2 regions of the Cytobacillus sp. T106 genome follow, and region 2 is predicted to be linked to the other one. Evidence: predicted binding sites of a transcription regulator. Region 2 holds the regulator's gene; the other holds the start of a gene.
The links. Region 2 encodes NrdR, which represses ribonucleotide reductase genes. Its sites were predicted from a motif close to AACACNATATATNGTGTT; they were not measured.
Positions count from the first base shown of each region.

Region 1: ABU165_RS02485 (vitamin B12-dependent ribonucleotide reductase) is a predicted target of NrdR. The motif match lies at 2,992-3,009, and genes of this name have one in related genera.

Region 1 is NZ_JBEUMK010000001.1:498,365-503,524, forward strand. It holds gene gcvPB (aminomethyl-transferring glycine dehydrogenase subunit GcvPB) at 1-1,097, shown strand, start outside; gene ABU165_RS02475 (rhodanese-like domain-containing protein) at 1,324-1,707, opposite strand; gene ABU165_RS02480 (lipoate--protein ligase family protein) at 1,948-2,784, shown strand; gene ABU165_RS02485 (vitamin B12-dependent ribonucleotide reductase) at 3,141-5,160, shown strand, end outside.
Region 2 is NZ_JBEUMK010000001.1:190,259-195,418, forward strand. It holds gene ABU165_RS00955 (glyceraldehyde-3-phosphate dehydrogenase) at 123-1,154, shown strand; gene speD (adenosylmethionine decarboxylase) at 1,724-2,104, shown strand; gene ABU165_RS00965 (hypothetical protein) at 2,364-2,765, shown strand; gene nrdR (transcriptional regulator NrdR) at 2,871-3,329, shown strand; gene ABU165_RS00975 (replication initiation and membrane attachment family protein) at 3,437-4,834, shown strand; gene dnaI (primosomal protein DnaI) at 4,847-5,160, shown strand, end outside.

The sequences.
Region 1 (5,160 bases), 310 kb from region 2:
ATTTGATTGAGATTACCGGAATGGACGAAGTGACGCTGCAGCCGGCAGCAGGTGCACACGGGGAATGGACAGGGCTGATGATGATCAGGGCTTTCCATGAATCCAATGGCGACACCGGCAGGACAAAGGTTATTGTCCCGGATTCAGCCCACGGGACAAATCCGGCATCAGCAACGGTCGCCGGCTTTGAAACCGTCACCGTTAAATCGAATGAGAACGGCCTAGTAGACCTTGAGGATCTGCGCCGGGTAGTCGGATCCGATACAGCTGCCCTGATGCTGACGAACCCGAACACGCTTGGACTGTTTGAAGAAAACATTCTTGAAATGGCAGAGATTGTGCATGGTGCCGGCGGCAAGCTTTATTATGACGGTGCCAACCTGAATGCGGTCCTTTCCAAAGCGCGCCCTGGAGATATGGGATTCGATGTTGTCCATCTGAATCTCCATAAAACATTCACAGGACCTCACGGAGGGGGAGGACCCGGGTCAGGTCCGGTCGGCGTCAAGAAAGACCTGATACCATATCTGCCTAAACCGATCGTTGCTAAGCGCGGTGAGGAATTTGTCCTTGATTATGACCGACCGCAATCGATTGGAAGGGTCAAACCGTATTATGGAAACTTCGGCATCAATGTGCGCGCTTATACTTATATCCGCACAATGGGGCCGGACGGCTTGAAAAATGTCACCGAATTCGCAGTCCTGAATGCGAATTATATGATGAGGCGCCTGGCGGAATACTACGATCTGCCATTCGACAGGCACTGCAAGCATGAGTTTGTACTCAGCGGCAAGCGCCAGAAAAAGCTTGGCGTCAGAACGCTTGACATTGCGAAGCGCCTGCTCGACTTCGGCTATCATCCGCCTACCATCTACTTCCCGCTGAATGTAGAAGAATGCATCATGATCGAGCCGACTGAAACAGAATCAAAAGAAACACTGGACAGCTTCATTGAAGCCATGATCCAGATTGCCAGGGAAGCGGAGGAAAATCCTGAAATCGTGCAGGAAGCGCCGCATACGACGGTCATCGGCCGCCTGGATGAGACCCTGGCTGCAAGAAAACCGGTCCTCCGGTATAAGAAAGAAGCTTAAGTTTCATGGCATTGAGGGGCGAAACACGGCATCAGCGCTGTGCTTCGCCCTATCTCTTTTGGCTTAGTATGTTCCCTGTTGATTTTGGGCACATTCGTGTGAAACTCTGTTTCTAACGCATATTTATTCTTGAAATGGAGTAATGCTTCATATGATCACACGGAAAAAGGGTCCCGCCTTAAGGCTGGACCCTTTCTTGCTCATGTATAGAAGGGAAGTGCTTCCCTTATTTCTTCGCTTTAATTTTGCCTGACCATTTTTTAAAGCCGCCCTGCAGCTGGTGGAGATCTTTATAGCCTCTGCGGTATAAAAACTGGGCTGCACGTCCGCTGCGCATCCCGCTTTGGCAGTACAGATACACAGGCTTGTCCGGACGGATTTCCTTCATGCGCATTTTCATCTGGGATAACGGGATATTTCTGGAGCCGAGGATGTGGCCGGCATCGAATTCATTCGGCTCCCGGACATCAATCAGCTGAGCCTTCCGGTATCCTGCGCGGAATTCATCCTCTGTCAGGGTCTTGACGACTTTGCGCTGATAGAGCCATGTAACGACAGAGTAGGTAACAAAGCCCCCGATAATGATTAAAAGAATATAAAGTGTATCCAATGTGACTTCTCCTTTCACGTATAGCTACGCCAGCTTTTATTATATAAGCCGGCAGGCATGTGAGTAAAGGAATTCCTGCAAAATTCACGTATTTCTCACGTTTTCGGATTTGCTGGAGACAAAGCGGGCGAGACGGTAAATTGAAATATTAGGCAAGGGCTGTTTGCTTTGTTTTTTCCGCCCATTTTGATAGACTAGAGAACATGTGCAAGACTCATAACATGAAAAAGAGGGTTACATATGCTAAAAGAAACTTGGAGATTTATTGATTCGGGATATGGTTCCCCATCTTTCAATATGGCTTTGGATGAGGCACTCCTCGAGTGGAACAGCGAGGGAAAGATCCCGCCTGTCATCCGCTTCTACGGATGGGAGCCGGCAACGCTTTCCATTGGCTATTTTCAAAAAGCGGAAAAGGAAATTGATATGGATGCAGTCAAAAAGCACGGGCTGGGGTTTGTCCGCCGTCCGACAGGCGGAAGGGGCGTCCTGCATGAACATGAGCTCACATACAGCGTCATCGTTTCAGAGGACCATCCTGAAATGCCGAAAACAGTCACAGAGGCCTACCGGGTGATTTCTGAAGGAATCCTTAAGGGATTCCACAATCTTGGAATGGATGCCTATTTTGCTGTTCCGAAGACAGCCGAGGAAAGGGAGTCGCTGAAGAACCCGCGTTCCTCCGTCTGCTTTGATGCACCAAGCTGGTATGAGCTTGTTGTTGAGGGAAGAAAGGTTGCCGGAAGCGCCCAGACAAGGCAGAAGGGTGTTATCCTCCAGCATGGATCCATCCTCCTCGACCTTGATGAAGATAAGCTTTTCAGCCTGTTCAAGTATCCGAATGACCGTGTGAAGGAAAGGATGCAGAGAGCGTTCAAAAGCAAAGCCGTTGCCATCAACGAGCTGAGCCGGGACAAAGTTACAATCGGGCAGGCCAAGGAAGCCTTCAGAAAGGGCTTTGAAGAAGGTCTTGACATTCATCTTGAACCTTATGAGCTTTCCGCCGAAGAAATGGAATATGTGAACAAAATTGCAAAAGACCGATATGAAAACGATGAATGGAACTTTAAAAGATAAAAAGCGGCCCTGTCGCTTTTTTTCTGTTTGATACAGAAAATGGCACACCCAGAATATGAATATTTTTCCAAGGGGTCCGTATATAAAACGCAAGCCCCGAAATTTGCCGAAAATAATCGTTTACTGTCATTAATCGGACAATATCTCTTCTTATCTCTGAAATCTAGTTTTTTCTGCGTTTGACAAAATCAAATTGATTTGACCTCCAATACAATATATAGTGGTGTCGAAAATATTTTATATACTATATATTGATTTTGAGGTTTTGGATATGATAACTTAAGGGTATTCAAAAAAACAAATAGAAGCTTGGCTTTCTATTATTAATAGAAAGATACATTGAAGGAGCTGTGTGTATGTCTGTCGTTCTAGGACAAAAAGCAAAAGTGAACATCGAACAATTAAACAAGGATATCCGCCTATTTCCCCAGGTGCATCCGATCACCCCTGATATGAAAATCACCCATAAAGGGGTTTCCCGTCTGGTCATGCTGGACCGCTATACTTTCAAGGATACAGAAAAGATTACTCTGGCGAACGGGGACTTCGTTGTCCTGACGGTCAAAGAAGATCCAAAATTCCCTGCCCGCGGCCTCGGCTTCATCCAGGAGATTGACTGGGAGAACAAGACAGCCAAAGTATTGGTGGAGGAAGAATTCCGCGGAGTACTGGATAATCCGGACGAACCGGTGATTACGAAATCGCTGGATGTGATTGAGAAGCCGCTTGAAATCTATTATGAGCAGATTGCAAAGCGCAATGCGACAGGCCTGGCAGCTGCAGAGGCAACAGAAGAGAAGCGCAAAGAATGGTTTGAGAAATTCTACCACGAGCTTGTGAGCCTGAACTTCATCCCTGCCGGAAGGGTGCTTTACGGTGCTGGCGCGGATACGGATGTTACTTACTTTAACTGCTATGTCATGCCGTTTGTACAGGATTCCCGGGAAGGGATTTCAGAGCATCGCAAGCAGGTAATGGAAATCATGAGCAGGGGCGGCGGCGTCGGAACAAACGGATCGACCTTAAGGCCGCGCAACACGCTGGCCCGCGGAGTGAACGGCAAATCTTCCGGTTCGGTTTCATGGCTTGATGATATTGCGAAACTGACTCATTTGGTTGAACAGGGCGGATCAAGGAGAGGTGCGCAAATGATCATGCTCACCGACTGGCATCCTGATATCATCGAATTCATCATCTCAAAAATGCAAAACCCGCGCATCCTCCGTTTCCTGCTGGAAAACACACAGGATGAAACAATCAAGCGCTATGCCAGTGAAAAGCTGAAGTTCACTCCGCTGACTGAGCAGGAGACCAATATGTATCAGGGAATCATCAACTATAAGCAAATCCCCGGTCTTGGCGGCTTCAGCGAGAAAATCATCAAGGATGCGGAAAATAAGCTTGCTGCCGGAGGCAATTATACTGTCCATAATCCTGAGTTCCTGACTGGCGCCAATATTTCCGTGTGCCTGACAAAGGATTTCATGGATGCCGTTGAAAAAGATGCAGAGTATGAGCTGCGCTTCCCTGATGTGGAGTCATATGATGCTGAAACGATGAAGATCTACAATGAAGAATGGCATAAAATCGGTGATGTCCGCGAATGGGAAAAGCTGGGCCACAAAGTGCGCACCTACCGCAAAATTAAGGCAAAAGAGCTTTGGAACCTGATCAATATCTGCGCAACTTATTCAGCGGAGCCAGGCATTTTCTTCATCGACAATGCGAATGATATGACAAATGCACAAGCCTACGGACAGAAGGTAGTAGCGACAAACCCTTGCGGAGAGCAGCCGCTGGCGCCTTACTCTGTCTGCAATCTCGCCGCTGTCAATCTTGCTGAAATGGCTGACAAGGAAAACAAAACGGTCGACTTTGAAAAGCTGGCCCGCACTGTAGAAGTTGGCGTCCGCATGCAGGATAACGTCATTGACGCGACACCATACTTCCTTGAAGAAAACAAAAAGCAGGCTCTGGGAGAGCGCCGTGTCGGACTTGGTGTAATGGGGCTGCATGATCTGCTGATTTACTGTGAAACAGAATACGGTTCAGAAAAAGGCAATGAACTGATCGACAAAGTATTTGAAACGATTGCTGTAACCGCATATAAAGCTTCAGTTGAGCTGGCAGGTGAAAAAGGCAGCTTCCCGTTTCTTACAGGGGCAACGGATGAAGAAACAAACAGGCTCCGCCAGAACTTCACAGAGACTGGATTTATGCAGAAAATGCCAGAAGATGTGAGACAGTCCATCCTTGAAAAAGGAATCCGCAATTCCCACCTGCTGACTGTAGCACCGACAGGATCCACAGGTACAATGGTCGGGGTGTCTACAGGGCTTGAGCCATACTTCTCCTTCTCTTATTTCAGGAGCGGCC
Region 2 (5,160 bases):
TTCTGAATAATTAGACTTTTTGAAAATGTGCACAATCAGGAGCACAAAAGGTTTTATATATGTTATACTAATAGCAAAGGTAAACAACATAAGTATAACACTTATTCGGAAGGGGCCGTATAATGATGGCGAGAATAGCGATTAATGGTTTTGGAAGGATCGGAAGAATGGTGTTCAGAAAGGCAATTATGGAGGAAAACCTTGAAATTGCAGCAATCAACGCCAGCTATCCTGCTGAAACTCTGGCTCATTTAATTAAATATGATACGAATCACGGGATGTTTGAAGGCGAAGTGATTCCTGAAAATAATGCAATTGTCGTAAATGGGAAGCGCATCAGGCTGCTGGCAAGCAGAGATCCCCTTGAACTCCCATGGAGGGACCTGGAGATTGATATTGTTATAGAAGCAACAGGCAAATTCAATTCCCGCGAAAAAGCAGCGCTCCATTTAGAGGCAGGAGCTAAAAAGGTTATACTGACTGCTCCGGGTAAAAATGAGGATGTCACCATTGTGATGGGAGTAAATGAAAGCGCATTAAATATTTATGAGCATGACATCATTTCTAACGCATCATGCACAACAAATTGCCTTGCGCCCGTCGCAAAGGTGCTTGATGAAAAATTCGGGATCGAAAATGGACTGATGACGACTGTCCATGCTTACACAAACGATCAGAAAAATATCGACAATCCGCATAAGGACCTGCGCCGTGCACGGGCATGCGGACAATCGATCATTCCGACATCGACAGGCGCCGCCAAAGCCCTTTCCCTAGTGCTGCCCCAGCTGAAGGGCAAGCTTCACGGAATGGCCCTCCGTGTCCCGACGCCAAATGTATCGCTGGTTGACCTTGTGGTGGACCTGAATAAAGAAGTGACTGCCGAGGAAATCAACGATGCCTTTGAAGCTGCAGCCAGAGGAAGCATGAGGGGCGTCCTGGATATTACAGAAGAGCCGCTCGTATCTGTCGACTTTAATACCAATGAACACTCTGCCATCATAGACGGCCTCTCAACCATGGTCATCGGCCCCAACAAAGTAAAAGTGCTCGCCTGGTATGACAACGAATGGGGCTACTCCTGCCGAGTCGTCGACCTCGTCAACTTCGTTGCCGGAAAAATGGCAAAACTAACAGAAGTAAAAGCAGGCTGACACACCGGAAAATTGTAAGCCAATGCTTGCTTATTAAAGCACGCTGAATTTAGACATAAGGGGTACGGAAGAATTCTTCCGTACCCTGTTTTTATTTTTTATTTTTTTGTATTATGATTTTGCCTTTTAAAATTTCTAAAACCAGTTGATTGCAGTGGAAGGCACGAAGACTCCTGCGGGATTGCAGCGGCAAAGCTGAGACCCCGCAAGAGCTTGCTCTGAGGAGGCTCAGCGCCGCCCCGCGGAAAGCGAAGTGCCTGGAACGGAAATCAACACTCCATTATTAGAGGATAGTCCTTTAAGTAAACCAGTTTTGTCCTGATTTATTTCAATGGTTGACCATCTAATGATGAGGAAAATAGCCATCTAAAAAAATCAAAAACTCCTGTTGCAAAAAAAATATAAACAAAGTATACTATTCCTCGTGAACTTCTTGAATTTTGGCAGTGATGGCTACTTAAAGGGTTAGGACCTCTCTGGACTAACTTTCCCCCGTGGTAGTTGTTGGCCAGTAAAAATGAAGAAGCTCATTAATTCGTTTGTATTTTTAAAAAGGGGGAAATTTGAATATGGAAACAATGGGCCGTCATGTTATTTCAGAGCTATGGGGCTGCGATTTTGAAAAGTTGAATGATATGGAATTTATTGAGCAGACATTTGTAGGGGCTGCATTAAAGTCTGGTGCAGAAATCCGCGAAGTCGCATTCCACAAGTTTGCGCCGCAGGGTGTAAGCGGAGTGGTAATCATTTCCGAGTCTCATTTAACTATCCACAGCTTCCCGGAGCATGGCTATGCAAGCATTGATGTATACACATGCGGAGATCTTGATCCTAACATTGCTGCAGACTATATTGCGGAAGAGTTAGGCGCTCAAACGCGTGAGAATATCGAAATTCCTCGCGGCATGGGTCCTGTTCAAGTTAAGCAAGCTCAAGCAAACGCACTATAAAAATGACAAACTGATAAACTGACAAATCAAAGGGGTGTATCCATACACCTCTTTTTATATTGGCCGGAAGAAAGGGCAGGCAGCATGATCTTCTATAAAGATTAGATACTTTTTTCAGCTATGGCAGCTGTACAGCCCCAGCTCCTGCCCCTCAAGATCACAAGACGCTGCCGCAGGACGCAGCGTCCCGTTTTTGACAAGGCGCTGGCGCTTTTCTTGTGTTAAAATAGAGAAAAGTGATAACTCGGAGGATGAATGAATGTCAATTTTTCGGACAGTTTTCGGCCGCTTTCAAAAACAGTGTGAAACAAGCGAAAGCCATCGGGATGAGAATCTGCGCACAAGATACTATAAGGCCAGCTTTAATAAGGCTTTTGAAACCGCGGAAAACGTTCTGCGGAAGGACCCCAGCGTGAAAATGATCAGCTCTGCCAAAGAGCATGGAGAAATGGCTGCGGAAATTACCCGCGGCAAAAAGTACTTTGCCATTATCACCATTGTGTCTGTAAGAGGAATGGAGTCTGCCATTGATGTAAATATATCGACTGAGCAATTTTCTCCTGCGGGAGCATTACCTTCCCTGAAAAAGGAAATCACAGGTTTCTACAGCAGACTGGATAAAGAACTTACATATCTTGGTTCCGGCAGGAATGCTGAATAGCGGAAGCTTGTACAGCTGATGTGTTTTTTATATGATAGAAACAGAATGGCCTTCGTGCAGAGAAACGGCCAGCAAGTACATGAATGAGGATACGGAGCTGATTGTATGAAATGCCCTTCATGCCAGAATAACAATACACGCGTCCTTGATTCCCGTCCGGTCGATGACGGCCGTTCCATTCGCAGAAGGCGGGAGTGCGAGAAATGCGGCTATCGCTTCACCACATTCGAGAAGGTGGAGGAAATTCCGCTCATTGTCGTAAAGAAGGAAGGCACACGCGAGGAGTTCAGCCGCGATAAGATGCTGAGGGGCCTGATCAAGGCCTGCGAAAAACGTCCTGTTGCCCTTAAGGAGCTTGAAGAAGTGACATCTGAAGTGGAGAAGGAGCTTCGCAGCCAGGGGGTTTCTGAAATAAAAAGCGAATTTATCGGTGAAATGGTCATGGACAGACTGGCCAAAATCGATGAGGTTGCTTATGTCAGGTTTGCCTCTGTTTACCGGCAATTCAAGGATATCAATGTATTTATCGATGAGTTGAAAGAATTAATCAAAAAAGAACAATGATCTTTTGGAAGTGATGCATTGAGGTGCCTCCAGCCAGAGCCGAGCTAAAGACTGTCTTTGGCTCTTTTTTGGCTGGTTTCCTGAAGATCGTAGAAAGGTTGGCAGCTATGGCCCAGCATTGGCAAGAAATGCTTCCGATTGACCGCTATGCAGTGGCCGCGAGCGGTCTTTTGCATGATTATGACAGAAAAGTTCTGACTTTGTTGTACCAGCCCTTAATCGGGGCGGCCTGCCTCAGTCTATATATGACGTTATGGGCTGAACTGGAGGAAAACAGGCTCTGGTCTCAATCTAACAGCCATCACAGCTTGATGAATTTCATGGGGATGAACTTAAAGGAAATTTATGAAGCAAGACTGAAGCTTGAAGGAATTGGTCTTTTGAAGGCTTTTGTGAAAAATGAGGAGGGCAGCCGCTCTTTTATATACGAACTGCAGCCGCCGCTGAGTCCGGAGCAGTTTTTCCTGGATGGGATGCTTAACATTTATCTATACCGCAAAATCGGAAAAAATCAGTTTCTGAGGCTCAAGCGCTTTTTCTGTGACCATGATTCCGGCGTGATGCAGGGTTATGATGAAGTGACTAAAGCCTTTCAGGATGTATATGAGTCAGGCCATCCTGCAGCTTTCTCCCCTGACCAGGATACAGGAAGGGATCTGTCTCTTGAAGAGGGATTTACCTTCATAGGGAGAACAAGCCCTGAAGAGATAAAAATCGGAGGTTCATCCTTTGATTTTGAGCTGCTGGCAGCGGGGTTGAATGAATCTCTTCTCCCCAAGTCGGCCCTGACCCCGAAGGTCCGGGAAGCCATCAGCAACCTGTCCTTCCTTTATGGGATTGATGCCCTGCAGATGAAAAACATCCTGATTAGTGCAATGACGGAAGATAATGATATCAATATTGAAGAACTGCGGAAATCGGCACGTGACTGGTATCAATTTGAGCATCAGGACCAGCTGCCTTCCCTGATAGACCGGATCCAGCCAGGCATCCATCAGGTTCAAGCCGCTGAGCCGAAAACACAGGAAGAAGAATTGATCAGATATATGGAGATCACTTCCCCGCGCCAGCTGTTAAAGGATATTTCCGGCGGGGCAGATCCCTCTAAAGGTGATCTGCAAATTATTGAGGACGTTATGTTTCAGCAGAAACTGCATCCAGGCGTTGCTAATGTTCTCATTCAGTATGTTATGCTAAAAACAGATATGAAGCTGACGAAAGCATATGTAGAGAAGATTGCCGGGCATTGGGCAAGAAAACAGATTAAAACGGTTAAAGAAGCTATGATGCTGGCCAAGAATGAACACCGCCAGTATCTGGAGTGGGCAGAAGGCAAAAAGGCGAAGCCTGCTTCAGCGAAAAAGCCGATCAGAAAAGAAGCATTGCCTGACTGGTTTGATGAGCAGCAGGAAGAGCAGCCGCAAAAAGCAGCTGCCGCCAATGACTCAGAATATGAGGCAAAAAGGCGGGCCTTAGAGGAAAGGCTTAAAAAGTATCGGAAATAAGGAGGTGGCAGCATGGAAAGAATCAATGAGACATTGAAAAAACTTGCAGGTAATGAAAGCTTTCAAAAGAGGTACGAGCAGCAAAAGAAGGAAGTTTTCTCCCATCCTGATGTAAAAGCTTTTTTGCAGGAGCACCGCGCAGAAATTACAGCTGAAATGGCAGAAAGGAGCATGATCAAGCTTTCGGAGTATGCCCAGCAGAGCAAGGAATGCAGAGAGTGCCCAAGCCTTGGGGAATGCAAGAATATGATGCAGGGATATCATCCTGAACTGGTCATCAGGCGGGGGATCATTGATGTCCAATACAACCGCTGCCCGCGCAAGGT